Regions from separate parts of the Dysgonomonas termitidis genome, predicted to be linked through region 2. Evidence: riboswitches for the same ligand, from Rfam matches in the RefSeq annotation. Region 2 holds a riboswitch; each other region holds the start of a gene.

The links. A riboswitch is a leader RNA that binds a small molecule or an ion and turns the genes downstream of it on or off. The one in region 2 is predicted to bind cobalamin.
Region 1: linked by a shared signal. The riboswitch ahead of ACYQ3L_RS14775 (precorrin-2 C(20)-methyltransferase) and the one ahead of ACYQ3L_RS16520 (TonB-dependent receptor) in region 2 are both predicted to bind cobalamin.
Region 3: linked by a shared signal. The riboswitch ahead of ACYQ3L_RS14720 (TonB-dependent receptor) and the one ahead of ACYQ3L_RS16520 (TonB-dependent receptor) in region 2 are both predicted to bind cobalamin.
Region 4: linked by a shared signal. The riboswitch ahead of pflB (formate C-acetyltransferase) and the one ahead of ACYQ3L_RS16520 (TonB-dependent receptor) in region 2 are both predicted to bind cobalamin.

The regions. Positions count from the first base shown of each region.
Region 1 is NZ_BAAHYD010000002.1:2,545,339-2,553,119, forward strand. Features, by position in the region: gene cbiD (cobalt-precorrin-5B (C(1))-methyltransferase CbiD) at 1-1,369, opposite strand, end outside; gene ACYQ3L_RS14760 (ABC transporter ATP-binding protein) at 1,366-2,364, opposite strand; gene ACYQ3L_RS14765 (iron chelate uptake ABC transporter family permease subunit) at 2,369-3,403, opposite strand; gene ACYQ3L_RS14770 (ABC transporter substrate-binding protein) at 3,403-4,533, opposite strand; gene ACYQ3L_RS14775 (precorrin-2 C(20)-methyltransferase) at 4,540-5,247, opposite strand; cobalamin riboswitch at 5,362-5,668, opposite strand; gene dpp5 (dipeptidyl-peptidase Dpp5) at 6,338-7,781, shown strand, end outside.
Region 2 is NZ_BAAHYD010000002.1:3,040,166-3,047,946, reverse strand. Features, by position in the region: gene ACYQ3L_RS16560 (thioredoxin-like domain-containing protein) at 1-131, opposite strand, end outside; gene ACYQ3L_RS16555 (TIGR04149 family rSAM-modified RiPP) at 215-421, opposite strand; gene ACYQ3L_RS16550 (vitamin K epoxide reductase family protein) at 513-2,093, opposite strand; gene ACYQ3L_RS16545 (galactosyltransferase-related protein) at 2,111-2,884, opposite strand; gene ACYQ3L_RS16540 (lanthionine synthetase LanC family protein) at 2,881-3,894, opposite strand; gene ACYQ3L_RS16535 (hypothetical protein) at 4,487-4,609, opposite strand; gene ACYQ3L_RS16530 (ribonuclease H family protein) at 4,910-5,176, shown strand; gene ACYQ3L_RS16525 (HU family DNA-binding protein) at 5,252-5,533, shown strand; cobalamin riboswitch at 5,620-5,812, shown strand; gene ACYQ3L_RS16520 (TonB-dependent receptor) at 6,211-7,781, shown strand, end outside.
Region 3 is NZ_BAAHYD010000002.1:2,529,966-2,537,746, reverse strand. Features, by position in the region: gene ACYQ3L_RS14730 (TonB-dependent receptor) at 1-1,355, opposite strand, end outside; gene ACYQ3L_RS14725 (sirohydrochlorin cobaltochelatase) at 1,373-2,299, opposite strand; gene ACYQ3L_RS14720 (TonB-dependent receptor) at 2,309-4,486, opposite strand; cobalamin riboswitch at 4,538-4,847, opposite strand; gene ACYQ3L_RS14715 (cobyrinic acid a,c-diamide synthase CobB) at 4,969-6,267, shown strand; gene ACYQ3L_RS14710 (DUF456 domain-containing protein) at 6,324-6,818, shown strand; gene ACYQ3L_RS14705 (family 20 glycosylhydrolase) at 6,982-7,781, shown strand, end outside.
Region 4 is NZ_BAAHYD010000001.1:946,129-953,909, forward strand. Features, by position in the region: gene pflA (pyruvate formate-lyase-activating protein) at 5-721, opposite strand; gene pflB (formate C-acetyltransferase) at 780-3,011, opposite strand; cobalamin riboswitch at 3,479-3,671, opposite strand; gene ACYQ3L_RS03655 (HU family DNA-binding protein) at 3,758-4,024, opposite strand; gene ACYQ3L_RS03660 (hypothetical protein) at 4,100-4,303, opposite strand; gene ACYQ3L_RS03665 (ribonuclease H family protein) at 4,379-4,774, opposite strand; gene ACYQ3L_RS03670 (hypothetical protein) at 4,771-5,298, opposite strand; gene ACYQ3L_RS03675 (hypothetical protein) at 5,472-6,122, opposite strand; gene ACYQ3L_RS03680 (hypothetical protein) at 6,128-6,481, opposite strand; gene ACYQ3L_RS03685 (phosphoadenosine phosphosulfate reductase domain-containing protein) at 6,587-7,255, opposite strand; gene ACYQ3L_RS03690 (tRNA lysidine(34) synthetase) at 7,215-7,568, opposite strand; gene ACYQ3L_RS03695 (hypothetical protein) at 7,543-7,755, opposite strand.

The DNA of each region.
Region 1 (7,781 bases), 490 kb from region 2:
CGCATCCCAGGGCTTTGGCTACCTGCATTTCGCGGCGGATGGAGTTGATGAATGCTTCCGAAGAAAAGGGTTTCACTATTCCCGAAGTGCCGATAATAGATATTCCGCCTGTAATACCCAGTTTGGGATTGAATGTTTTTAGTGCAATTTCTTCTCCGTTGGTAACGGAAATAGTGACATCTACACCTGTCTTTAAATTCCCGTCCGGTAATTTGTCCTGATTATGGCGCAAGACTTTGAAGATTTCCCGCTTTATCATCATACGGGGCGTCTTGTTGATGGCCGGTTCACCAATTTCTATATCCAGTCCGGGAAGTGTTACTGTACCCACGCCTTTTCCCTGTAAAAAACGGACGCCTTTATGAGTATCGCAGAGTTGTACCGTAGATACTATTTCGCATCCGTTGGTAATGTCCGGGTCATCTCCGGAGTCTTTTATGACTGAACAACTGACTGTATTTTCTGAAAACCGTGTGGTAGCAACAGGAATGCGTATCCATTCGCCGTTTGGCAGTGTCAGGCCGATTTCTTCCTGTATCTCATTGGTGAGCAGGGTTGTGAGTGCCGCTTTAGCAGCAGCAGTGGCACATGTTCCTGTAGTATATCCTGTCCTTAAATCGAAGAACCCGGGTGCATATTTTTCAATTTCTTTGCGTAGTCCGTTTTCGCCATAAACGGAAATGAAAGAAGGGGATAGAGGGGGCCGTTTGAGGACTAAAAAGGGTATATTCAGTTTGCGGGCGGCATCTGCTTTTTCGTTAAATCCACCGGAGTCGCCACTTTCTTTTGTTATAATCGCCTGTGGCTTTATTCTTTCGAATAAGGGAGTTTCATCCTCTCCCTGTCTGTAATATAATATTTTGTCATATGGAAAATTGTTTGCCTGTGCAATAGTGCGGGATTCTTCCCTGTCCAGAATTCTGAACCAGCAGTTGTGCCGTTTCCAGTACGGTTTAAGTTTTGCTATCGTATTTACTCCTGTCAGCGCAAGCAGGTTATCTATCTTATTATTTTCGAGATAATGGATTGCATCGTTGTAAGAATCGAACCAGAGCAAATCGTCCGTATGTTCCGGATAACTGCGTTCATACCTGACTACGGGTATTTCCAATTTTGCGGACGCGGAAGCTATATTCCCGTGCAGGTTCCCGGCAAAGGGATGCGCTGCGTCTATAATAAGCTTAATGTTATTCTCCTTACAGCATGTAATCATAGACTCTTCATCGAGGCCTCCGGAGAGAAGAATAGCATACACACTCTCCACTTTCTGCAAATCGCCTTTCGTGGAATAATAATATGGTTTGGCCGCTCCATCGCACACCGATAGGGCTTTGCGTCCTTCTGTTGTTCCTCCGAATATAAGTATCATAGCCGATGTATATTGTCCAGTAATTCTTCAATGCTGGAAATTAATAAGTCCGGTTGCTCCGGCATACAAATTTTTATCCCGTTATCTGTAATATCAATGTAAGAATCGGTGTTAAACTGCCGCGAAGCCAGTATTCCATTCCGTTGCAGCGCTTTTCTGACCATTGTATATTTTTGTCCGTGCCCAAGTAGTTTTATCTGTCTGTCGGATTCATTTTCTATTCTAAACAGTCCGGTGTCCTGGTCGAAAATAATCCCTTTTCTGGCAAAGAAACTACTCAGGCTGCCATCCAGGGACAGATCTTCGGGTGTCCCTATCTTTATTCCGCTCTGCTTGTCCATCAGCCATATTTTATCAGCTATCTGGAGCGCCAGTTCCAAATCGTGAGTGGAAAGAAAAATAGTTTTATTCGTCTTGCGGGATAGTTGGTGCAGCAATTGCATGATTTCTACTTTGCTCGGGAAATCGAGAAAAGCAGTAGGCTCATCCAGAAGGATTATCGGTGTTTCCTGCGCCAGCGCTTTCGCGATCATCACTTTCTGCCGTTCCCCGTCACTTAGTGTATGAACCATCCTGTGCGCCAGATTTTCTATTTTCACCATCGCGATGGCCTTATCTACGATCTCTTTATCTTCTTTATTCAGTTTTCCCCAGAATCCTGTATATGGGCTGCGTCCCAAGCCGATAAGTTCGCGGGCGCTCATGTTTTTTATATCAAATTTTTCGGTCAGGACTACACTGGCGAGGGTAGCAAATTCCTTTTCGCTATATTCTTTTATTTCCTTTCCGCGTATATAGATACTGCCCGACAATTTGGGCTGGAAAGCCGAAAGTGTCCGCAGCAAGGTAGACTTGCCTATCCCGTTGGCTCCGAGCAAGCAGGTAAGTTCCCCGCTGAAAATGGATGAAGTTATACTTTCGGCGACAGTGATGATATTCTTTTTTGAAGAATATCCTATCGAAAGATGCTGTATATCGATTGTCTTTTGTTTCATCTTCCTATTCCGTTATCTCATTCTTACGTTTTCCGAATAATACCGATATAACTATCGGCGCACCTATGAGTGCCGTCACCGAGTTGATAGGTAATGCCCCTTCAAATCCCGGCATGCGTGCTATAAGGTTGCACAGCAGGGCAAGGGATGCCCCTGTGAGTGTGACGGCAGGCATCAGTATCCGGTGGTCGGATGAGACAAATATTGTACGGCACAGATGAGGTACGGCCAGTCCCAGAAAGACGATAGGTCCGCAATAAGCTGTGATAATAGCCGTGATAACGCACGAACAGCAAATCACGTACAGGCGGGCACGTTTTATATTCAGCCCTAAATTACGGGCATAGCCATCGCCGAGCAGCATAAGGTTCAGGGTCTTGATAAGCAGGAATGAAAGCGGGATAAGTACGGCCATTATAAAGACGAAAGTATAGACCTGATTACCCGATACTTTCGCGAAACTGCCCAGTCCCCATATTACATATGCCCTGACATCTTCATCGTTGCTGAAAAATTTAAGGACGCCGATAATGGCGGTCGCTATATAGCCTATCATGACTCCGATAATAAGGAGTATGACATTTCCCCTTACCCGTTGCGAAATGGCTATTATGATTGCCATCACAGTCATTGCCCCGGCAATAGCCGCCACAGATACAGCCACTTCCCCGAAAAAGCCTAAAGTACTCAACGCCGTTCCTGCAATGCTTCCCGACAGAAGGATAATGAAAGCTACACCGAGGCTTGCGCCCGAACTGATACCCAGTTCGGAGGGACCGGCCAGGGGATTACGGAATACGGTCTGCATCTGCAACCCGCTTATAGATAAACCTGCTCCCGCAACCAAGGCTGTCAGTGTCTGGGGAAAACGGGATTTCCAGATTATATTCTGCCATATCAGCGGTTCATCTCCTGTTCCGGATAATATGTTCCAGATAGAGCCTACGGGTATGGAGATAGTTCCCAATACAAGATTGAGTATGAAAAACAGCAGGATAGATGCAAAAATAAGTGCGAGTAAAACTATATGATGTTTCATTATTTCAATAGTTCATAATATACAGGTGTGTGTTCCGGTAACAGCTCGGGGTGGAATATCTTTATCAGGTCGGCCAGTACGACTTCCGGCTCTACAGGCGTATTTTCATAGAAGGGTTTTTCCCTGAGATTGCAATAGATAAGTTTTTTATCTTTGTATGCTTTGAAATCTGTGTAACGTGCGTCGCTTTGTTTCAGCGCTTCATAGCCGAACGTTCCGTTGTGGCTGTTTACCATACGCCAGTATTCGGCATTCGCGCCCTGAGAATATACAGTTTCGAAATCCACATAAAATCCGCCCGATTCGTCATCGTTTTTCATAAAATAGGATGCTCCCGCATCGCGGAAGAGTTGCGCCAGATAGCTGTTCCCTCCTACGACATACCAATTGCCCGAATGCAGTTCCCCGCTAAGCACTGCCGGCTTATGCGCCACTGGTCCGGCCAATGATTTCAGTTTATTATATTTTTTTTCTATTTCATCGAATTGTTTACCTGCCTGTTCTTCCATTCCCAATAAAAGCCCTGTAAATTTTATCCATTCGGCCTGTCCCAGAGGAGACGATTCTTTATATCCTAAAAAGCTGATCAGAGGAATATCCAGATTGCGGATAGCATCATAACCTCCGCGCTTGAAGGGCGAAACAAGGATAATGTCGGGATCGATAGCCATAACCACTTCGTTGTCAAACTCCCCTTCGATACCGATTTTGCTTGTTTTCCCGGTTTTCAATTGTTCATTTAGCTGAGGATTAAACAGGAAACGGGTACTGGTTATCCCCGCTATTTTGTCTACAGCGTCTAATTTGATAAAATTGGAAATTTGCAGGGTGGTCATACACACCACGCTTTTTACGGGGACTTCTATAATCTGGTATCCGGCAGGTATGCCCGTTTTATCTTCCCCTCTTTTCAATAAAGCATATTGATACTTGGTATCGCTTTCGCCGGAAGGATCATGTATATCCACCAGTTTGTAATTTCCATGTTCGGATACGGTAAAGCCTTTTGCATATTTGATATTTAATGTATCATGCATGCTGGAAATATTGTTGCTGTCTTTCTTATTCGGGTTACATGCTATGAAGCAGCCAAAAGCAAGCAGGATTATTGAACGGGCAAGGAATTTCATATTTGTTTATTTGCGGATTATTATTAGTGAAAAGTAAGGGAATTTACGATTGAGTATTTCTTCCCTGTTCTGAGTATAGACTTCTTTGCCGGAGATTCCTGCATTTTCAAAATAGTGGAAAGTGATGTCCTGAATATTTTCTAATGCTTCCTTTATTACTTGTTCGCACTGGGAAGCTTTCATCAGTACAACGGTTTTGCCGGTTTTGATCTTTTCTTCCAGACCATCTGCTGATGTTATGATACCCGGAATAACTTCGAGTTCTTCCTCTTGTTTCACAATATGAATGTTGGCCAGAGTGCCACAGGCTATAAACGCAGGTACGCCCGCGATGCGGCTGACCGGTATATTCTCCTGTGTAAGATATTCGCTTATGTAATAGATGGTAGAGTAGAATCCGGCATCACCTTCGGCTGTAACAGCTATTTTATGTCCGGATTTATACCTGTCCGATATTTCTTCCGCCACAGCCTTGTAGCTCTCAATGGCCAGAGAACGGTCTTTGTTCATAGGTACATTGAATGTGTTCAGCTTTGATTCGCCGATGCTCAATTGCAATAGGACATCTTTTGCCCGTGAGGAGCTTTTTCCTCCGGGAAGGGCGGTTGACGGACAAAATATCAAATCTGCTTCTTGCAGTGTTTTCAAACCTTTCAAGGTTATCAGTTCCGGGTCTCCGGGACCGAGGGATACGAACGTAACAGGATCAAACATCTTTAAGATTCATTTTATAAGAGTTAGAATCAGATGCCTTTAGTATAGGACTAAAATAGACGAACAGGTATGTGTGTTGTCTGTAAATAGTATTTAAGCCTAAACCTCGAGCTTTCAACTAATAATGTTCCGGCAGGTTTTCTGACTTACTCCATTTTTGAACGGCCTTCCCATTTTCAGTAAACAGTTAGCAGTAAACAGTTAACAAAAATTATTAACTGATAGCTGATGACTGATGACTGTCAATCAGTGGTTTGAGTATTGTTCAAAAACTTTTTTCAGAAACATTGTTAACTGATGACTGTTAACTGTTAACTGAATAGAGCTTACAGCAGCGGGTCTGTTCAGGATTTGCACCTGATTCCCTTTTAATTACTCGTCCGGCACGCGGATTTGTAACACCAGAACTTAGTGCAAAGATATGGAATTAAATTTATAATGATTTATATAATGTATGTGAAATAACTTTATCTATATATTTAGCTTCTAGCTCATAGCTCTTTGAAAGAATGAATCAGCCCCCTCAATCCCCCACCTTAGCTTTGAGGAGAGAAACCTTGGCTTTGAGGAGAGAAAATAATTGATAAAAGTGTAACTTTTGTAACTTTTTAACAGTTACAAGTTACTTCGCCCTAGGGCAGTTACAAGTTACGAGTAAACAAGATACAAGATACGAGTTGTTAACTGATGACTGCTAACTGTTAACTGAAAAGTTGTCAGGTTTGTAAAGTTTTATATCTATATGAAAATATGTAAAGTTTGTCAGATTTTTGGAAGATAGTTACCAAAGGACAAAATACGGGTTGTTCACTGTTTGTTGTAATAAATCAGGGTATATCTGCGCTTTTTGAGTGTAATCAACTTTTTACTGCGGAGGGCGCAAAGATTTACGTAAAGGGTACAGGGAAAAAATGTAAAATGTGTCAGGTTTGTCAAGTTTTTTAGAAAATAAGTTGCTGGTTGATGCACCTTGTGTGTGGTTAGGGATAACGAAAAAAAGATTTGCTAATTGAATTGGAGCGTCGACACATTTGTTGTATGTATTGCAAAAAACAAATATCTTTGAACCTATAAAATATAATTTAACTATATGAATAAATCAATTATGGCATTATTACTCGGCGCATCAGTCGTTTCGTGTGGCGGTAAATTTTCCGCAAAAATAGAAGACACGGAGAAAGATGCCCCCCTGATCGGCAAAGCCACCGTAAAAGTAGAAAACGGTATCATGACCCCCGAAGTCCTTTACAGCTTCGGACGCGTATCCGACGTACAAGTTTCGCCTGATAAATCAAAAGTACTCTATGGAGTCACTTATGTGAGCATCGAGCAGAATAAGACCAACCGGGAGTTATTCACCATGAATATTGATGGCTCGGACAAAAAGCAGATAACCCAAACTGCCAAAAGCGAAAACAATGCTGTATGGGTGAAAGGTGGTGCCAAGATCGCATTCCTAAGTAGCGAAAGCGGCTCTTCGCAAATTTGGGAAATGAATCCTGATGGCAGTGAACGAGTGCAGATAAGCGACATAGAAGGCGGTGTCAACGGATTTTCTTATTCGCCTGATGAGAAGAAAATCCTGTACATTAAAAATATAAAGTACGGAGAACGTACTGCCGATAAATACCCCGATCTGCCTAAAGCATCGGGCCGCATCATAGATGATTTGATGTATAAACACTGGTCGGAATGGGTGGAGGAAATCCCCCACAGCTTCATAGCCGGTTATGACGGTACAAAAATGACAGACGGTATAGATATTTTAGGCGATGAACCTTACGAATGCCCTATGCTCCCGTTCGGCGGAATAGAGCAACTCGCCTGGAGTCCCGACGGTAAATCCATTGCATACACCTGCCGGAAGAAAAAAGGGATGGAATATGCCTTGTCTACCAACTCCGATATATACCTGTATAATATAGATACAAAAGAGACGAAAAATCTTACAGAAGGTATGATGGGATATGACATCAATCCTGTTTTCTCTCCTGATGGCAAATATATTGCATGGCAAAGTATGGAGCGTGACGGATACGAATCGGACAAAAACCGGATGTTTGTAATGAATCTGACCACTAACGATAAAATTTATGTAACCGAAAAGTTTGATTATAACACCGATTATCTGGCCTGGAACGATAATGAGAGTATTTATTTCGTTTCATGTGTAGAGGCTAAGACGCATCTGTTCAAGGCCTTTGTGCATACCAAGGAAATAAATCAGATAACAAAGGGTGATTACGATTATGAATCATTCGGCATAGCCGGAGATAAACTTATCGCAATACGCCATTCGTTATCGGCGCCAAATGAAATATATTCTGTAAATACAACTAACGGGGAAGCCACCGAATTGAGCTTTGAAAATAAAGAAATACTCGGGCAGTTAAAAATGGGTAAAGTGGAAGAGCGTTGGATTGCTACTACTGACGGGAAGAAAATGCTGACATGGATCGTCTATCCGCCAAACTTCGACCCAAATAAAAAATATCCGGCTCTTTTATACTGCCAGGGTGGTCCTCAAAGTACTG
Region 2 (7,781 bases):
CTAAGTACAACCATTTTCCCTTCATAATAGGGATTAGTAAATCCTTTCACATGAAAAGATCTGTTTGTCTGGCTAAACAAAGAAGTTGAAATTAGAATGCTGAACAAAAAGTGGAAAAATCTTTTTATCATATTATTAATATTTTATATGAGAGTAATCCTTCCAGATTACTCTCGCTTATTGAATTCAGATCAGTGTTTTTTAGATTCTGATATCAGTCCTTCAACTTACATTTGCAGGTAGCTTTATGGGCATTAGGAGTTTCGTTTACACACCTCATATTGCTACCACAATCATCAGAACAGCTACTATTGCAATTACGTCCACCAGATGAAGAGTATTCTCCTCCAAAAATCATTTTCATTTCATACTCTTTCAATTCTGAAGCACCTTGAAGCTTTAGTTTACTTAATTTCTTCATAAAAGTAAATTTTAAGTGATATTGCAGATTCTTATTAACAAGTGATCAGCTTGCAGCCTGTAGTCCCGCAACTTAACTACAAGGAATAGATTTATAAATCTAATGTTGTAAAATATTTTAAATCTTCAATTTTATAATTATCCGGCAATTTATATCCATTGACTAAGATTGTCGGCGTAGCAGGACGGATCCCTGTTGCCTTTTTCCAGTTCTCATGCTTTTGAAACTCTTTTCTTACAATATCACTTTCTTTATTCACATTATATATTTCAAAAATTTCTTCATTTTTAAGGTTCTTCTCTTCAAACCATCTCCTATAAATTTTGCGCCTCTCTTTAATTTCTTTTTCAAAATAAATAGCAGAAAGAAATTTATTACTAATATTTAATTCTTCTCCAAACGAAGAAAATATATACTGGATACACAGATTACTTGACTCATCCAACATTTTTTCTATTCGTTTATGCATTTTGGCACAAGGATTGCAATGAGGATTGGTAAGGATAGTTACAAGAATGTCTGCCCCTGTATTTCCCCATAAGATTGAGGATGTACTTTTATCCACCTCATAGAAAGGTTGTTTTTTTAAAATTGCAGAGAATACATTCTCGTCAGTTTTTATACTGTTTAATTCTTGCGTTATTTGCTCCATTTTCTTGTTTTGCCCTAAATTAGGGATTAGCGTATTTATTAACAATATGGGTATCAGATACAGTAAAATTGTTAATAAGGTATCTGAAATACTTATTTCAGGGAACTGAATTAATCCAAATCCTAGATTAAGGAAAAATGTAATCCCGAGTAAACATTGGACAATCAGACATAACGGGCACCATTGTTTTGCTTTAAATTTTTGATACCAGATGCTCCAAAATGAATACGGAAGAGCTAAGATGTTTATCAAAACCATATATGGTATTAGATTGGGAAAATAAGCTGTAATAACTATATTTCCAATAAAATAGCCTAATCCTATTTCGCTCCAACCAACTACACCACCCAGCTTAGCCGCATCGGATTCCAAAATATTATTACAATCACTCTGGCTAAACAATGAGCATATTTTATCTCCATACTCGCTATGTATATGTATTTGTTTTAAAACCAATAAGTAACTGATATAAATACCAGCTATATTAACTGTCGTTAATAAATAATATTCAATTCCCTTACCTAAGTTATTGCGAATAAAAGCAATAGCTAAAACAAAAAATATGGCTGTCCATAATCCTTTTTTTTGAAGCTGTTTGAAGATTTGTGTTTTGTAGTTCGATTTATATTCAGGTTCAACGGAATTCTCATCGGATTCGGCATATAATATAATTCCAGACCATATCTCGCAAAACTCGTCAATAGTGATACTCAAATCTTTCTTATTCCAGATATAATAAACCCTGTCAATTGTTATTTTATAGACAACGACAAAATCAGAACCTATATGGGCTATAAATGGGGTTTCCAACTCTCTTATTGCTGCCTGTTTATTTTGAACTTTAACGCCTGTATTCTCAATGTTATAGCTAGATAACATCCTTGATAACCCAAATAGATTATACTTATGGGGGTGTTCGTTATATAGTTTATTGGTATATTCCTTTGTATGCTTTACATCCAGATAATCTAAAAAAGAGGATAAAATATTTTTTTCTTTATTGTTTAGAAATAATTTCATAATAATAGTTATGCTATTTAGGAGTGTATTGTTAGATTTTCTTTAATTTCCTGCATGGATGAATTTTCAAAGTTGAAACGGGCAGCTGACGATATCTGGCTAAATAGAGAAGACCTGAATTTGCTATTGTCCCCTCTGGAATGTGATAAGTGGAACAACGGAGTATTAACCCGATATATTCTGTATCCTAATCCAGCAAAGCGGTAGTAACGGTCAAAATCATCATTTCCCCAGCCATAATGCCTTTCATTTTCCATCCCTGCCTCTATATATTTTTCTCTATTAACAATTACTGCGCCACCGACCATCGGTTGATGGTATAAAAGGTCTAGTTTGTTCTTGTTTCTGTATAGAACCCTGATATCTTTTGTCTTTAGATAATATTTGCGTAAAATATCTGAAGTTTCCAGGAATATGCCATTATATGGATAAGCGATATCTGCATTATTTGTACGTATATAGTTAGTTGCTTCCACAATAGCTTTTTTATCAATAACTACATCTGTATCCCATAATGCCATAATGGGTGTATCAATTTCATTTGTTAACTGATTAAAATAGAATGTGCGATGAAATACGTTGTCTTTATCTTCGATAAATTTATATATTACCTTTCCCGGTAACAACGATTTCAAAATCCCATTATAGTAATCCGTAACTTCTACAATAATAATATTCGTCTCGAAATATTTACATAACTGGGATGTGACAGCTTGTATATTCTCTAAGCGATCAATAGAATCTAGTCTTACAACTATAATAAATGTTGTGTCTTTCATATCTATTTTCATATCGAATCTCTTATTATATGCATGATCATATTTACTCCACAATATCCATTCAGTCCGATATGTCTTTTCAGATATTCAGTGTTGGATAATGATTCCCAAATCAACGATTTTTCGATCTTTTCTAATGCTTTAATATAAAATGTATTTAAGTTCAGATTTTGCTTTTCATTTTTATCTAACGATAGCATTAGTAGACATATTCCTGAAATTCCATCTTTTACAAACATATTTTTGTTTCGAAACTCATTGAGCAAATCATCAATATTGATTTGTTTAGTCAATAAAATACAATATTCGGCAAGATGCTTGTCTTTGATACAGGCATTTATCTTGCTAATACCCCATAATAAATGAAGTTTTTTTGAATTAAGAAATCCAAACTTAGATAAAAGGAAAGGTGTTATTTCCTGGATAATCTTTATGATTTTATAGCTGTATATATTAAGCTGGTAAATCTTACTTAACGCGAAAAGGAATAATGGTAAATCTGTATTTATATTGAAGCCGATGGTATTATCCTTTAATATATATTCTATTTTTGTATGAAGAGTATTAATTATCTGTATCGTAAGTTCATTGAAAAGATACTCTTGTTCTTTTTGTAAGGATTGTTTTCTTATATAAATATAAAATAATATTTGGATGAGGATAGATATATTATTATCCGATTCTTGAAAACTGACTTGTTTGAAGATTTCATCGTCTATTTCTTTCAAAATCACATTTTCATCCCCCTCTACATATCCGTTTTTTATTAAATAATTTATACCGATGGCTATTCCTGACAAACCACTTTCTATGTCAATAGTACTAACCGTAGTAATTTGTTCAAATGTTTCATCAATCAATTTTTCTGCAATTTTAGTATATCGTTCGTTGTTTTCTATTTTCCCCAAATGATAGAAATAAATACACAGTCCCATCTTTCCTGAAAAAAGACCAATTGGAATATCTTTCGTGTCCAGTATAGTAGTTAATTGAGATTTAAACTCTGCGAGATGCTTATTCATAGAGCTATGTTATTTTAATATATATTTCAATCTTTAGACAAAAAGATCTCATCACCTATAGGTTCAAAACTGTAAAATATAAAAACGATTAACTGATTCTATTAAGAGCGTTTTTCCTGTTTTACATCTATAGTATATTTTTATAATTTTATCGCAAAAAAACTTATTTATTGTTATAATTTCATTACATAAATCTATCATTTATGTTAAATTACATGAGAGAGTTTTTTGACAGTAAAAGTTAATATGTCTAATCACAATAATTGTAAAGTGCCTTTCAGAGAGATAGAAGTCCTTGAGTGCTGTTTTTCAGAATCTATAAAATAGCTGTAGATACTGATTATAAGAAATAGTTATTAAGGCTTATCATAGATTATTCGGGGTTAAACCGTGACTATTTCAATTCATATTTATGAATAAGACACATAGACAAGCAGGCTATGCCGGCTTAGCCAATGTTGTGCGACCGCTTACTGTTTATGAACTACTTACATAGACATTTCTACTCCGCTACTCACTCCCTTAGCATATACCATTCTTACCCTATGCTCGATAGGTATTTATCTGGAAGTCTTTGTTTTATACAAGGGAATCATGGTTGACAAGTGGCTGCCGGCATTTCGTATTCCGAATATTCTGAAGCATTGCCGGAATCGAATCGTTTACCTTCTTTATAATAGTAAAAGCTGTTCTTCGTAGTTTTTGCAAAACGCATAAATACGATATATATTTTTATTTTAGCTTTTCTTTTTTCTGGCAAGTTGTTTTAACCAGAGCTCCATGATAGCATCGGCTATTTCCTGGGCTTCTTCCCTGTTCAAAATATGGTTCTGGTATATATAGTCGCCAGCTTGTGATCAACCGGATTAAATGTGTTGGAAATAAAATAGTTACAATAAATCTTGCCATGTCCTTGCATATACAGGGAAAACAAGGTTGTCCCGGAGTATAAATACCCCTTGTAGAAGCTCTGTGGACAGGGCAAATTTTCCTGGAGGATTTAGGCAACCAAACGGTGAATATCGGCGAGTTCCTGGGGGTGGTTGCGGCTGTAAAATATATCATTGAAAATAATTACCATCCCAGGGTTATTTATACAGACAGCTTTACGGCTATAACCTGGCTTAACAACAAAAAAACGGCATCAGGGAAGAAAAATACGGAATTGGGGAAAGCCGAAGTCTTTTTGAAAGTGTTTTCTACGGAAGTGGATAAGATTAAAATATTACATTGGAAAAATGATTTATGGGGAGAAAATCCGGCAGATTTTGGGTGTAAATGATAAGACATGAATATTGTTAGACCGGTGCCTTCTGGTTCGCAGGAATAGGAAGGCACGCTTATTTTAATGAATGTTATGGCAAAGAAGAAATCGGAAATAGATAAACTGGTAAGCTTGGCCGCGAAGAAAGCCGGGGTATCCCAGAAATACATAGCCGACAGCTTAAGCCCGGTACTGGAAACTATTATAGAGGTATTGTCCGGAGGAAACAATATCACCATACAAGGTTTCGGGTCATTCCAGGTAAAAACCATGAAGGAACGCAAGTCAAGAAATCCGAAGACCGGGGAGTTAATTGTCCTTCCGGAAAGGATGGTTGTTAAGTTTAAGCTGACAAACGGAAACCCGGTAAAATGACCCGCTTTTTATCCTGCCTGTACCTGATGCGAATTATTCTTCTAAATTAATTCATATTAATTAGGATTAGTTTTGAAATTTATCCTACCTTTGTCTACTGTTTTGGTGCCACTTTCTGCATTCGTAGATAGTGGTGAAGAGGGAATCAGGTGCAAATCCTGAACAGACCCGCTGCTGTGAGTTCTTAATAGTTTTACACATTCTTATGCCACTGGATAAATCCGGGAAGGCGTGTAAAATGGAACGAGTCAGAAAACCTGCCAGAGCAAATTTTGTCAGGTCTTTTTTGTGTCCTACTTTTTATATTTGGACCTTACTCTTGTAAAGTCTATGTATCCAGAATACAAAAAAGAATTGTCAAAAGGAGTTTTATGAAGATAAAACTGTATATGGTTATTATTGTAAGTCCATAGTATTAAACCATGTCCAAGTATGGTCTCATGTATGAAATAGTACTATACGATACAAATAATTGCTTATATTCAGATAGTTATATCTTTAACTTCTATTGTCAGAAGACCTGCCAAGATTGATTAGTTTAAAGCTTTCGGGAAATGAAGCTGAAGAACACTGATAGGAAATCAATCTGCGCTTTGTGCTTTTGCCTTTCTTATTCACTCAATCTTCATTATAATTAATTTTCTGTAAGCTATTTGATAACGTTCATTTAGCTAAAAATGTATTTGCATAATACTAAAAAACTAATTTCGATAGTTGTACTATTGAATATTTTTCAGTTTGCTCATGGTCAAAGTAAACTGGACAGTATTCAACATCTCAAAGAGGTTGTTGTTACGGTCAGATCATATAAAGAAGTAATTCCCGCACAAAAGTTAACAGGCGAAGACCTAAAGGCTCTCAATAGTTTCTCTGTTGCTGATGCCATCAGATATTTTTCAGGGATACAAGTTAAGGACTATGGAGGCATAGGAGGACTCAAAACAGTCAATATCCGCAGTATGGGTACGCATCATGTAGGCGTATTTTATGATGGTATACAATTGGGAAATGCCCAGAATGGACAAATCGACTTAGGAAAATTCTCCCTCGACAACATGGAGGATATTTCCCTATATAATGGGCAGAAGAGCGACATATTTCAGCCGGCTAAAGATTTTGGTTCATCTGGCTCAGTATATCTTCACACTAGAACTCCTCAATTTTCAAAAAACAAAAATTATAACCTGAAAACTACTTTAAAGACCGGTTCTTTCGACTTAATAAACCCTTCGGTCTTATACGAACACAAAATAGGCAATGACTTAAAAGCTTCTTTTAATGTCGAAATGATGAATACTTCGGGAAAGTATAAATATCGTTACAAGAGAGTTTATCCAGGTTTAAAAGAAGTGATGTATGATACTACGGCTGTACGCAAAAACGGAGATGTTTTTTCTTTCCGTTCAGAAGCCGGTTTATACGGTACGATCCCTGATGGTTTGTGGAAAGTTAAATTATATTATTATGATTCAAACAGGGGACTTCCGGGAGCTATTGTCAATAATGTGTGGAAAAATTCGCAACGTCAGTGGGACAGGAGCTTTTTTGTGCAAGGCTCTTTTCAAAAAAGTGTAACGAATAAATATGAAATACAGGCTAATGCAAAATTTGCTTACGATTTTATGCGCTTTCTCAATCCGGATACCACGACTATGCGTATTGATAATTCTTTTCATCAACGGGAATGGTATGGCTCATTAGCTAATAAATATGCTATAACTCCGAATTGGGATATCTCGTTATCTACCGATGTACAATATAATTCTCTGAGTTCGGATATGCCCGGCTTTTTCTTCCCCCAGCGGACAACTTCGCTGATAGCACTGGCCAGTGCCGTCGAAATGGGCAATTTCAAAATACAAGGAAGTATCCTTGCCACATTCGTCAATGAAGATCTTAGAATTGGGAACTATAATCCGGATTCTCCCTATCAGGATACTGTTGTTGCCGCTCCAGATAAACAAGAGTTGACCCCCGCATTTTTTATTTCTTATAAGCCTTTTCGAAACAAGGATTTAAATTTCAGGGCTTTTTATAAAAAAATATTCAGAATGCCTACATTCAATGACCTGTATTATACAAACATTGGCTTTTCAGCGCTAAAACCGGAATTCACACATCAGTTCGATGTCGGGTTCCAGTATAGCCGTTCGTTCAAAAATGGATTTATTAAATATGTCCAAATGCAGGCAGATGCATACTATAATGAAGTAACGGATAAAATTGTGGCTGAACCGGCAAAGAGTAG
Region 3 (7,781 bases), 510 kb from region 2:
TATCCCATACTGTGAGGATTATAAACAGGGACTTTAGAGTTCAGGCCGGGCCCGTCAATTAAATCAGAAAGTTGATAAGTCTTGTTTGTTTGAGGATTTGTACCTCCATAACCACGATAAGTATTGCGATGAAAATAAACGAAATTGTATCCTCCCAAATAATTATATTTCATACCGTTGTCAAACTCAATTTTCCCCGATGCCTCAAGCTGTTCGTTTATCACATGCACTGTATAAGCAAAACGTAATGGATATGTGAGCTGTACCGTATCAAGTTGAATATAGACTGTAGAGTCACGTAATCCGTCTTTACTCTTTCTTATATAATGATGATCGTATATAGGCTTATCCTCTCCACTTTCACGATATGTCAAAGTTTCGGTACTGAAGTAGTCTATATTATCGTAATTATAGGCCAGTCTGTTTTCAATCTTCAATGATTCCGATACCTTATTACTATAGCGGACAGAGATATTCGAGCCGTTATTTATCATGAAATCAGATTCATTGTTGTACCTCCACCGCCTGTTCAGACCGGGAAGCATATCCCCTTTCGACAAATATTTACTACCATCAGCATTATAAATATCATTCGCCATAAACTGGGGCAGGCCAATCTCCGTTCCATACCAGTCACGGTTAAAACCGGCCCGTATATCCAGTTCCTGCTTAGCATCCAATTGTCCGCCCAAAGCGAAATAGCCGGAGAAACGTTTGTCGTTGGTATATCTGTAACCTTCGTTATCCGACCAGTTAACGACAGCCCTGTAATTGAACGGCCCGAAAAATTTTCCTCCAAAATCAATCATAGCCCTCTTATTATCCCATGACCCATAACTCATCAGGGCATTCAATGTATTCTTTGATGTCGGTGCTTTTCTGATTACGTTCAGAACACCACCGACTGTAGAATGGCCGTACAGAACAGAAGCCGGACCTTTGAGCAATTCGATAGACTCTACCGAAGACAAATCGGGTAAGGGAGCAGAATTAGTAATAGAAGTACGCTCGTCCCTCACTCCATCTATCATAATCGGTGTATAGTCGAATCCCCGAACTTCAAATTGCTGATATGCACCATAGGTAGTACGCATACGGGTGTTAGGCAAGAACTTTACAGCATCCTGCATATTCACGATACCTCTCATATCCAGGGTATTTGCCAATACTGTAGTTACAGAAAGCGGCAAATATTGGAGAGGTACGTTGAGTTTGCCTACTTCGTTCTTTTTCAGATTAGTACCCACAACTTCTACTTCCCGAATAGAGAAGATCGTGTCTGTCATAGTTTTATTTTGGGCAAATACATTGCCTATCATCATGGTACCGATGATTATATATAGATATTTTTTCATTTGTTTTTTGTCTTTTATTAATGCATTACTTCCCCCGTAACTTCATAGATGGCTTTTTTCTTCATTATCCCGATTTTACGGTGACCGGTTTTAAATTTGAGATGGGAAATATACAAGTCCTGTATCGCTGGATTTTCCCCCAAGCCTTTCAACTGTAGTTCCACAGTGAATCCTTCTTCTTCCAAATCATTCTTCCAGTCTTCGGCAATATCATTTTTTGCATGTTCACCAGCCACAAACATAAGAGGAGTCAGCACAACTTTCTTGAGCCCCGAAGCTTTCAGCTGCGCCAGCATGTCTTCGAAAGCGGGATACCCTTCTATCGTACCTACAAAATGATTTTTATGACCCTTGGCTTTCAGCATGTAATCAAGCATTGCATATTGAGCCGTAGTTGCATCGTATGTTCCGTGTCCTACCCAGACATAAGCTATCTTACCGTCAGTATCGTCTGTCAGTATTTCTGTCACCTTTTCATAATCCTCAGGGGTATAAAGCAAGGGATTACCTACGCGTATATCTTTAAATAAGGGTTCTATTTCGGCCACATTCTTGTCCAGTGACTCCATTTCCACTCCGTCGATAATCGTAGATGCCTGTATCAAAATATGAGTATATCCATCTGAATGTAATTGTTTCAAAGCCTCTAACGGATTCTGTTTGTTTATACCCCGTTCGCCTAAGCGTTTGATAATTATGCGCGAGGTATAAGCTTCACGCAGTTCCACTTCAGGAAATTCTTTCCTCACTTTATCATTCAGTGCATCTATGGTCAGTTCACGGGTATCGGCATGTGTAGTTCCAAAATGCACCATCAGAATAGCAGCCTTATCTCCCGGCTTCATCGTCTTGAAGAAATCGGAGTGTTCATAATTTCCGCCTCCGTGGGCAAGAACCGGTAATACTGCAATATATAATAGTATAGTTGCTAAAATATTTTTCATATATCCAGATTATTTACTGAACTTTAGAGACAAACTCACATAAAAGACCCGTCCGGGGGACAGTGTAGCGTAATTTGCCCCGAAAGGCTTGTCGTCCACGAAATCAAAAATATTTTCGATACCGAAGCCCGGTTCTACAACAAAACCGTTGAAATTCTTCAAACGATGGCGGGTCGCCACGTTCCATTGATTATATGCGCGCGCGGGATCTTTATCTCCCATATAACGGCTGCTTTGTATCCGTCCGTTAAAGTTTATGTTCGAATCTACAATCCACCATTTTTTATTCCAGTTTACATTTCCTGTACCGATATGCTTGCTGGAACGCACCAACGGCTTACCTGTATCGTAATCCTTGGAATTTACATAACTATAACCCAGCCCTATACTGAGTCCCGCACCAAGGTATGAATTCACGGAGGTTTCGAATCCGTTTACACGGGCTCTGGATGAATTGGTGTATTCCTGTTTTTTCTTTATCCCTTCATTCTTTTCATCTTGGGTTATCGTTTCGGTAACATCCCTTGTCTGGATAATATTCTTTATCCGATTGATATATCCTGTAACAGAGACTGTCAGAAAATCGTTGTGATATTCGGTATTCAATGAGTAATAATTGGATGATTCCGGCTTCAGACCGGAATTACCAAGACTTAGTGTAGAACGCGTTATGGTTCTTGTATATAATTCTTTCATATCCGGAGCGCGGAATCCGGCCGAATAAGACGCCCTGAAATTGAAATGATCGAGTGAATACATTCCCGACAACTTCGGCGTAAACCTATTTCCAAATGCTTCATTATAAACATAGCGGAAGCCGGGCACGAATTGCAGCCTGCTATCCAGCAGCTTTATCTCATCCTGCGCATATACCGAATATGTATATACATCTCTCGAACCATCTTTTGTATCCGACTGACTTTCAATATAATCCAACTGATATTGCGTTCCTACCGAAAGGCGATTGTATTTACCTAAGCTGAATATGCCTTTCAGGTTAGCGTCATAATATTTCTGTCTTCTTTCCTTCGATTCATCCCCGTTTTTATAATTACCATCATCCTTGATATATTCACGGTAATATTCAAAATTGTCGGTATATAAATCCAGTGTGATTACAGCCAGATCTTTAAGGAGATACCTTGCTCCCGCACTTATATTATAATCTTCATATTTCATATCATACGCATATGACGATACAGGCCTTTTCAGCTTCTTGTCATAGAGGCTTCCTTCTGCGTATATGCTTAGGGATTTATTCGGCCTCACAGTGAATTTCTGGCTCACCACATCAGAATAATTTGTATTCACGGCCATTTTATCTGTATCTATCAGCTTATCACCCGATGTCTCCTGCGTGTTTAACTGCCAGCCATCGCTCTGGTTACGCTGAAAGGATGTTGAAGATGAAAACCATTTGTAATTTACATCAGCGTTTATAGCCTGTGAAAATTGTCCATATCCGGCATAACGGGTATCGGATGTGATAAATACTGACTCTTTAGGATTTTCAGTAATAATATTAATAACTCCTCCCATTGCTTCCGATCCGTATAATGCCGATGCCGCACCTTTAAGCACCTCTATACGCTTTACATTCTTCATGTTTATCCGCGACAGGTCTGTATTACCCGACACATCTCCTGCAAGCTTTTTCCCATCTACCAATACAAGTATATAACGATTACTTAATCCGTTCATCTGCATATAAGAACCCATAGCCGTGGTCATGAAAGAAAATGACGGGCTGACAGCCATCATGGCATTATCGAATGTGGGAATATTGATATTCTCCAGTTCCTTTTTGGTAATCATATCCATTGCTACAGGGGTATTCTTTAGTCTGTTGTGCGTACCTGTACCTGTAATTACTACTTCATTTAACTTTAGAGGTGATTTCCTTAAGATAAATAAGATATCACCCCGGGATGAAGCAACATCAATCTTATCTCCATTGTAGTCGAGAGCAGATGCTCTTAAAGTGTGTTTTCCTTCGGGTACTCTCTGCAAACTAAACTCTCCGTTCTCGTCCGTCGAAGTTCCCAGTGTGGTGTATTCGATCCATACACTGGCACCCGCAACAGGGTTCTCATTTTCATCCACGACTTTTCCCTTTAAGGTCATTTGGGCAAATGCCATGCTTACAATACAGCACAGGATGGCTGTAACCAATACTTTTTTTCTCATTAAAATGCGAAGTATAATGTTAGTAATTATATTCTTGGCCCCGAGAATATTTAATTTATTGTATGCTAGGCAGGTTTCCTGACTTACTCCATCTCTGAACGGCCTTCCCGACATTCAGTTAACAGTGAGCAGTTAACAGTCAACAAAGAATTGATAACAGTTGACTGATGCATGATAACTTTCAATCAGTGGTATTTGGTCTTGTTCAAAGACTTTTTTCAGAAACATTGTTAACTGATGACTGTTAACTGTTAACTGAATAGAGCTTACAGTAGCGGGCACTGTTCCGGAATTTAACCGGATTCCCTTTTTATGTAAAAGACGGATGTCTGTTTACATCACCTTAGCGGCAGCAAAGTTAATTTTTTTAAATATCAGAAAAAAGTATTTAAGGAAATAATTTGCAAGTATATTATTTTCTATACACCGATACGGGTTTCATATCCCATATTTTATACTTTTGCTGAAGAAAAAGAAGAATCATGACATATACATCCAATTTCCTTATCTCGGCGATAGCTTCCGGCTCCGGTAAAACTACAGTTACTTTAGGTTTATTAAGAGCACTCCGGAACAGAGGGCTGAACATACAACCCTTTAAATGCGGGCCGGATTATATAGATACGAAATATCACGTCCTGGCGGCAGGAAAGGAATCTGTCAATCTCGACCTGTTCTTATCGTCGGAAAGCCATATAAAGTATTTGTATAATAAATATTCGTCGGATAAAGATGTCTGTATCACCGAAGGTGTCATGGGGCTATTCGATGGATACGACCGCATGAATGGAAGCAGCGCGCAAATAGCAGAGAAACTGGATATACCTGTCATATTAGTCCTGAATGCAAAATCGATGGCCTATTCGGCAGCGGCCCTGCTCTATGGCTTCAAGAATTTCTCCGATAAGATAAATATTACAGGCGTCATATTCAATTTTGTAGCTTCCGAAAGCCACTACAATTTCTTAAAAGATGCCTGCCACGATGCAGGACTTGAGCCATTGGGCTATCTGCCTAAAAATACTGATATAGAAATACCGTCCCGCCATTTGGGATTGAATATCGACGAACAATACCGCTTCGATGATTTCGCCGACAAGGCTGCTGCCCTGATAGAAAAACATATAGACATAGACAGGCTACTGTCCGTTACAGCAAAAAGAGAATCGGATGCAGGAGTAATAAAAGAAATTAACGTACCCTTACAGGGGTTAAGGATAAGCGTAGCCCGTGATGCGGCTTTTAACTTCATGTATCATGAAAATATGGAATACCTGAAAAGGATAGGCGCTGTGTCTTATTTCAGCCCGCTGCACGACAAGCATCTGCCTGAATCTGATTTTGTCTATCTGCCCGGAGGATACCCGGAGTTATATCTTAGCGAATTAAATAATAACCGGACGATGCAGGACAGTATCTGCCATTACGTTGAAGCCGGAGGTAAAGCACTCGCCGAATGTGGTGGCATGATGTACCTTTCATCATCCATTTCCGATGAAGACGGTACTGAATACGCGATGGTAAATATTTTCGACCAAAAAGCCACAATGGAGAATATGAGGCTCAAACTGGGTTACAGGCAATTCGAATATAACGGCGTATTACTCAAAGGACACGAATTCCACTATTCTTCCATAAAAAGCGAACAACAAAGCGTTGTACAACAATACACAGCCAAAGGGCAACCCACAGATACCAAACTATTGCGCTATAAGAATGTCATCGCAGGTTACACGCATCTGTACTGGGCAGATATGGATAACCTGATGGACTTATTTTAAAACCGGTGACTATTAGGCATCCATTTAGTTACTATATTTGTAGAAATATATAACGGATGGCTATAGATATTATTCTTACCATAATAGGCGCGATACTCATTATCACGGGTATAATCGGCTGTATCGTACCCGTATTGCCGGGCATTCCGCTCAGTTATGCAGGTATTTTCCTGTTACACCTCACATCGAAGGTTGAATTTTCCTCCCGGTTTCTAATCATATGGGCCATTGTTGTCATCATTGTACAGATACTGGATTTTTATATCCCTATATGGGGTACCCAGAAATTCGGCGGAGGAAAGAAAGGTATTTGGGGTAGTGCAATAGGAATTATCTTCGGTCTGTTCTTTCTTCAACCCTTCGGTATCATCCTTTTCCCATTTCTAGGAGCTTTCATCGGAGAACTGATAGACGGCAAAGAACCGAAACCCGCTCTTAAAGCCGGATTTGGAGCCTTCATTGGATTTATGGCCGGAACAGTAATGAAACTGGCTGTAGCTTTCATTCTTGCTTTTTACTTTTTTAAAGAGGTAATTGGTATCTTTTTCTGAAGCTTTTATAGAGTCTGTATAGGTAGCCTTCTCAGGTTTTAACATTTGAGACGGTATACTTTCCAAATGTTAATTAACAGTTTTAAAATACAACTAAGCTAAACGATGCTTATATTTGTATGTATTATAGAGAACCTTTAATTAAAATTAAATCATTATGCTAATGAAAAAACTCGTTCCTTTGTTTTCTCTGGCAGCTATGGTGCTGATAACATCGTGCAGCGAAACGGAACCAACTGTGGAGAAACCCTACAACCAAGGTATAAACATTACTCCTATCCCGCTAGAACTGACACAAAAGGAGGATACTTTTAAACTTTCAAAAAGTATAGTTTTCGTCTCCGGTAATGCAGATATAGATAAGGTCGCTGCTTATTTTTCCGCAAAGATAAAGGCTTCGACAGGCTACGATATCAAAACGGTAAAAGATAAACCGGCTTCCGGCTATATCGATCTGAGTATCACTCCTGAACTGGATGTCAACGACGAAGGATATACATTAGACATAACTAATCAGGGCATAGACATACAGGCAAAAACACCTCAGGGATTATTCTACAGTATGCAAACGGTTATGCAATTGCTACCGGCCGAAATAGAAAGCCCTACTCTGGTAAAAAACATAGCCTGGAATATTCCGGCCGTGACAGTGAAAGATGAACCCCGTTTCAAATACCGAGGTCAACATCTCGATGTATGCCGGCACTTTGTCGATGTAGACTTTCTCAAGAAGCAACTGGATGTACTGGCTATGTTTAAAATCAATAAATTCCACTGGCATCTGACAGAAGACCAGGGTTGGCGCATCGAGATAAAGAAATACCCTAAACTGACTGAAATGGGATCTGTCCGTACCGAAGGTGAAGGAAATACCTATGGACCGTTCTTCTACACGCAGGAACAGGTGAAAGAAGTAGTAGCCTATGCCAAAGAACGGTTTATAGAAGTGATACCCGAAATAGA
Region 4 (7,781 bases), on a different contig from region 2:
GAGATTATACATTGAGTCCATAGCTTTTGAAAATAACCTCCGCCTTGTTCAATTCCTGATTTGATGGAGGGTTTATATCTTTCAACTTGTATTCTTGTCCGATCTGCTCCCATTTATGTATTCCCATCTGATGAAAAGGCAGGATATCAACGCGTTCCACATTTTTGAACTGACTTACGTACCGGGCCCACTCATGCAAATCTTCCTCATTATCTGTGAAATGAGGGACAAGTACATACCTTAACCAGACCGGTTTATTTATTTCGGCGAGGTACTCTATAAAGTTGAGGGTAGGCTCAAGAGGTCTGGCAGTTAGCTCTTTGTATTTATCGGGATTTATATGCTTGATATCTAATAACACAAGATCGGTATAGGACAAAACTTCCTTTGTCTTGTCATTAAACAGAAAGCCTGAAGTATCTATGGCGGTATGTATCCCTGCGGTTTTACATAGTTTGAATAACTCCAATACAAATTCCGGCTGCAACATCGGCTCCCCACCGGAAACAGTGACACCTCCTTTAACAAATGCTTTTACTTTTATTACTTCATCTAAAGCCTGTTGAGGTGTCAGTTCATATTTGGCCTCATTTGGCCTCCATGTATCAGGGTTGTGGCAGTAGAGACAGCGCAATGGGCAGCCTTGCATAAAGAATACAAAGCGGATACCCGGCCCGTCCTTGGTGCCGAATGTTTCAAACGAGTGAATACGACCTTTCATATTGAAGAAAATCAGGCAGAAAATTTCTAACTGCCTGATTTATTAGCTTTATGTGAGATTAGAACGTAGTTGTAATTGTTCTGTTTATAACATCCAGCTGCTGCTCTTTAGTCAGCTTGATGAAGTTCACAGCATAACCGGATACACGGATTGTGAGTTGAGGGTATTTCTCGGGGTGCTCCATCGCATCAACCAATAGTTGACGGTCGAACACATTCACATTCAGGTGATGACCCGTTTGCAAGAAATATCCATCCATCAGTCCTGCAAGGTTCTGAGCCTCTTCCTCACGGTTCTTACCCAGTGTATTAGGAGTGATGGCGAATGTATAAGATATACCGTCGTTTGCATGTTCGAACGGAAGTTTAGCTACCGATGACAATGATGCTACGGCTCCTCTGGTATCGCGTCCGTGCATCGGATTAGCACCCGGTGCAAAAGGAGTTCCGTCGCGGCGTCCGTCTGGAGTATTTCCCGTTTTCTTGCCATAAACGACATTAGATGTGATAGTCAATACCGACTGGGTCGGGATCGCGTCTTTATACATTTTGCGCTTACGGATTTTTTGCATGAACGTCTCCACTATATCTATGGCAAACTGGTCTGTATTATCGTCATTGTTTCCGAAAGGAACATAATCTTTTTCCTGTATATAGTCTACCGCATCTCCGTCAGCATCCCTTACAATACGTACTCTTCCGTATTTTATGGCGGCAAACGAGTCCGCGATGATAGAAAGGCCGGATACGCCAAAGGCTTGTGTGCGTACGATATCTACATCATGCAGAGCCATTTCGAGGGCCTCATATGAGTATTTATCATGCATATAATGGATAATATTCAGTGCTTTCACATAAGTCTCGGCAACCCAGTCGAGGGTACGGTCAAACTTTTCCCATACTTCGTCAAATTCGAGATAATCGCCCGAAATCTTTTCTACCCAGTGTTTAGGCAATACCTGAGCCTTTGTTTTCTCATCTTTACCTCCATTGATAGTATAAAGCAATGCTTTCGGCAGGTTGGCACGGGCTCCGAAAAATTGCATCTGGTGCCCGATACGCATTGGCGATACACAGCATGCAATACCATAATCATCTCCCAGTTGCGGACGCATAAGATCGTCATTTTCGTATTGGAGAGAAGATGTATCGATAGATACCTTCGCACAGTATTTCTTCCATGCCTCAGGTAATCGGTCGCTCCACAGGATTGTAAGATTCGGTTCCGGTGCCGGGCCTAAATTATAGAGGGTGTGCAGCATACGGTAACTGTTTTTGGTTACCATCGTACGCCCGTTATTGGTCATTCCGCCGATCGACTCGGTAACCCAGACAGGGTCTCCCGAGAATAGTTCATTATATTCGTTTGTACGGAGGAAGCGAACAATACGGAGTTTCATTACAAAATGGTCGATCATCTCCTGAGCTTCTTTCTCTGTGATAATGCCATCTTTTAAGTCCCGTTCGATGTAAATATCGAGGAAGGTGGTCACACGTCCCAGGCTCATTGCTGCGCCATTCTGGTCTTTAATAGCTCCCAGATAACCAAAATACGTCCACTGGATAGCTTCCTGAGCATTGGTCGCGGGATTTGAAATGTCGAATCCATAATCAGCAGCCATGCGTTTCAGGGCTTTCAGTGCCTGTATCTGTGAATTCAGTTCTTCCCGAAGACGGATCAGATCATCTGTCATAACGATAGGGTCACATTCCTTGTAACGCTTTTCACGCTCGGCAATCAACCTGTCTACACCATAAAGAGCAATACGGCGATAGTCTCCGATAATACGACCACGTCCGTATGCATCGGGCAGGCCTGTTAATAAGCCGTTGCTTCTGGCGCGGCGGATACTGTCGGTATATGCCGAAAATACACCTTCGTTATGAGTTTTACGATATTTGGAAAATATTTCTGTTGTAACCGGATCGAGTTTGTAGCCGTATTCTTCAAGGCTTTGCTGTACCATGCGAAGCCCGCCGTTAGGGAAGATAGCTCTCTTGAGAGGTTTGTCTGTCTGTACACCTACTATTTTTTCCAGATCCTTGTCTATATACCCTGCGCCATAAGCATCGATCTGAGAAGGAATTCTGGTTTCAGCGTCATAAACACCTTTTTCTTTTTCAACCTTAAACATCTCGCTTAGCTTATTCCATAGCTTTGTAGTGGCATCTGTTGCGCCTTCCAGGAAAGATTCATCTCCTGTATATTCTGTATAATTTTTTAAGATAAAATCATTTATATCGATTTTTTCTTTCCACTTGGTCCCTTTAAAATCTTTATATGCTTCCATTTGTTATTATTTAAATTCAACTTGGCGTTTCAATAATTAAAAACCGGACATATAGATATATCACAAAAAGCATGCCCAATTTCTTCTAAAAAAGAATAAACATGGCTCTCGGAACTTAAGGAAACAGAAAAAATAATAATGAATCCTCACCTTGTAGTGAGAGAATCTTTTTATGGTTCTCAAGCCTTATTTCCCGAAAGCTTTTTAATTGATCAATTCTGGCAGGTCTTCTGACAATAGAAGTCAAAGATATAACTATCTGAATATAAGCAATTATTTGTATCGTATAGTACTATTTCATACATGAGACCATACTTAGGCATGGTTTAATACTATGAACATACAATAATAAGCGTATACAGCTTTATCTTCATAAAACCTCTTTAGACAATCCTTTTTTGTATTCCGGATACATAGACTTTACCAGAGTAATTTCCACGTATAAAAAAGTAGGACACAAAAAAGACCTGACAAAATTTGCTCTGGCAGGTTTTCTGACTCGTTCCATTTTACACGCCTTCCCGGATTTATCCAGTGGCATAAGAATGTGTAAAACTATTAAGAACTCACAGCAGCGGGTCTGTTCAGGATTTGCACCTGATTCCCTCTTCACCACTATCTACGAATGCAGAAAGTGGCACCAAAACAGTTGACAAAGGTAGGATAAATTTCAAAACTAATCCTAATTAATATGAATTAATTTAGAAGAATAATTCGCATCAGGTACAGGTAGGATAGAAAGCGGGTCATTTTACCTGGTTTCCGTTTGCCAGCTTAAACTTAACAACCTTCCTTTCCGGAAGGACAATCAACTCTCCTGTCTTCGGATTTCTTGACTTGCGTTCCTTCATTGTCTTTACCTGAAATGACCCGAAACCTTGTATGGTGATATTGTTCCCTCCGGACAATACTTCTATAATAGTTTCCAATACCGGGTTTAAGCTGTCGGCTATATATTTTTGGGATACCCCGGCTTTCCTGGCGGCCAGGGTTGTCAGTTGCTTCTTATTCATTCGGTTTTATTTGTTTTTGTATACGGCCCCTTTTTCTTCTCTGTTCCGGGATGCTTACAAAGATAAAGATTAATTTCACCTGTATCTTTTTTGTATGGGCTTATTATGTATTTCCACCCGTCCGTCTTCTATAATGCTTTTGATACCCTTATACAGGGGAAGCTCTTCCACTCCCGCTATTTTCAACGCGTTGAGAGTCATTTGGGCTTCCAGCAGCTCCAGGTATTCTTTCTCCGGTAAGCTTACCAGTTTATCTATTTCCGATTTTTTCTTTGCCATAGTAATCATTAAAATAAGCGTGCTTTCCTGTCAGGAAAGACAGGAAAGCACCGGTCTAACAATATTCACATCTTATCATTTGCATCCGAAATCCGCCGGAGTTTCCCCCCATAAATCATTTTTCCAGTGCAATACATCAATCTTATCTACTTCTGCAGAAAACACTTTCAAAAAGACCCCGGCTTTCTCCAGTTCCGTATTTCTCTTCCCTGATGCCGTTCTTTTGTTGTTAAACCAGGTTATAGCCGTAATGCTGTCTGTGTAAATAACCCTGGGATGGAAATCATTTTCGATGATATATTTTACAGCCGCAACCACACCCAGGAACTCGCCTATATTCACCGTTTGGTTACCTAAATCCTCCAGGAAGATTTGCCTGCCGGTACTAAGGTCGATTCCCCGGTAACGGGTCAGTTTGTTTTTTGTGGAATGGGCCGCGTCTGTAGCTATTCCATTCGATGGACGTTTCATTTCCGTTGGTTTTTATTCGACTTCGGTACTAAAAATCCATCGGCTTCCATCTGTTTAATAAGCGCTATCCCCTCCTCCTTAAATTCAGCAAGCACTGAATCCGGCTCCTCTATGTCAACGCGGGAAGCTAATATATCGAGAACTCCCTCCAGGGTACGGCTTGAATCCGATTTGCCATGCTTCGGGTCAAAGTAGACCGTCTTGTTGCCGAATGTGACTTTCAGCCTGTAGATGGCTTTCGGTACGGTCACTTTTTCTATCCGGGCTTTAAATTGCCTGGGCCGGGCCGATACGACAACGTATCCATTGCCCCGGTGCATCGCTTTAAGTTCCACATCGTATAAGATATTGGGTATGATTGTTCCTTTTAAATCCCCTGATAATACACAGATCTTTTTTCCAAATGTCGAGTTCTCCCGGACTCCCTTCAGTTTCTTTGTTTTGGAATGCCGGGATACAAATCCGATAAGTTCCCCCGTCTTTTCCGATTCCGCAAATTTGATTTGCGAGGTTTCAATTGCCATACTTCTTAATTACCTCATATGAAATCTATTGCAATCAGTTAATAATCTATAATCCAATCATTTTATCAAAAATATCAAAACAAAAATACCTTATTTAAACTATGGGAACAAATATTTCTACTGTTATTTTTTTAGCGGGGATTACCAATATATACAGGGTTGGCATATCTTTTTTACCGGATCCTTTCGTCTTCTGAAAAGTGGCTGAAACGCTCGTCGGTAGCGGACATCGAATGGATTCCCCGGCATTTCCAATACCTGTAAATCCTGCCGGGCTTATCATACAGGAAATAAATATCGTCGCTTTTCAGGTACTGTACCCCCTGGTCCGTATTTTCATCGATCCATACGGCCGGGTTTTCTATCATGGGATTTGGCCCGAGGTATAAGTTCTTCTTCTGTGGGCCTTCTACGAATATATTGTGGATTTTGATGTCTTTATCCGTGTCGTATTTCTTTGCAAAGACAGCAAAGTCATAGATATCCGTTTCAAGCAGGCTTCCGAAATGGACGGGTGCATCATGCTGTAACCTTTCAAACGCCCCGGTAATATGCTCCCTCGATTTTATTTCTTCAAGCCTTTCTCCCGTCACAGGTCCCGCTGTCACATAAACGACCCTGAATCCGTTATAGGTACTGTCCATTACCATAACATGCCCGACAATTCCGGTATTTTTAAGGATACTGTCATCCATCGGGTCTATTCCATTGCCGGCACAATCCTTAATCACTCCGGTAGCGATAACGAATATGAGCGGAATCCACCACCATATCCGCAATAGCACTGCCAGCCTGTAATCCTTTTCCGGCCAGTTATTCTGCATAATCTCTATTTTTTAAGGTTGCAACTATCGCAAAGCCCGTCGTTCTTCAGGTATTTGTACTTCGATACCTCCTTATTACAGGATGGGCATTGCTTCTTTTTATTCATTTCTTTTTTGTAGACAATTATCTCAATACTGCTTTTTGATATGCCGTACTTCTTACCCAAAAGTATTACAGCATCTTTTTTGAGGCAGGAGCCATCTTTAATCAATGTTTGATATTCATTTCTGATAATGATATTTAGTACAGAAGACGTATCGATTAAACCAAGATTATTCAAAGTTAGAAGTATATCTTCCGGAATATTTACCAGGCCTTCCAGTACCTGAATATCGGATGCGGATAGATTTTTTTTCATTTGCAAGAATGTTTTTTGTTTATTATTCCAGAGAGTAAATGGCGTTAACCGGGTTTACTTAATAATAGCCCTTGTAATAAAAATATGTTTGTATGCAGGCCGTAATTACGGAACCCCGCAGTTTTCACTAAATGCGCCAGCTGGAAGGAGCCATGGTTCTGATTCCGGGATTATTACCAGTTGGTCATAATTATAGCTTGTTGCCAGGTCAATTAATTCCTCTGTAATTGATTTATAAGCAGTCCCTGTCTGAATTAATGCAGGTAAATCATATTGCCTGTTTATCGTACACCCGAATTCAATTTCATAATCGATTATTTCCACGGCAATAAGCGGGCTAATCCTTGCCGCGCTGGCGAACTGATTCCGGTTGGCAAAAATGCAGAATTTGCACGAGCAGCGTCCCCAGCCCATATAATAGCAGGGATGTACCCGTACCCTGTATTTCTCAATTATAGCCCATACCTCAGCCTCTTTCCAGTCACGGACCGGGCGCAGGCGGTCAACATGACGCTGAAAAGCCTTTCCATTTCTGAGGTCAGCCCTGTCCGGCTCAAAGACCGGGTATTTAGCCCGTTGCGGAGACTCTTCCCCTCTTTCTCCTGATAGGACAAGGGTACGGATACCTTTAAACCGTTCCTGGTTGCGGATTGCACATGAGCAGACATCAATTTTAAGGTAACCTGAACACCAGCGTACACTCAAATCCGGAGATTGCTGGGGGAATTTCCGCCTAGTCGCTTTCTTTCCCGATTGTACCGTCTTCCATTTCAAAGCAGACCGGAGCGGTAAGGCTGTTCTCCCGGAGTAGTTCCCGCTTAAACCCTCCTTCTTTCCACTGGAAGTATATCTTTACCCCGAATGCTGCTGCGAATTTCCTGCAATAGTCCGGTGTGATTTCCCAATCGAAAAAGGTTTTACCTATACCATCGACGTTTGAATGCCATAGCTCTATTTTCTCTTTAAGAATCTTATTATCAAGTAAATACAAAAATATTGCTATCGAGTCTTTTCCAGAGCTAAAGCAAACAACATACTTATCATATGAGTGCAGGTCGAAGTCAGGAATTGTCATTGAGCTTTTCATGCATGGCTTTGTAGAAGTTACGGATATCCTGTGCATGGTACAATCCCCCGAATTGCTTATATAACTGGTCATCGGGTAATTGGTCTATAACCTGCTTGGTTATATTCAGCCCTTCAATAATAAAAAAGGGAGCCAGAATATTGCTCCCCATTACGTTTTTTATACGCTTGTCTAATGTTTTTGCCATATCTAATAAAAATAAGACAGGATAAC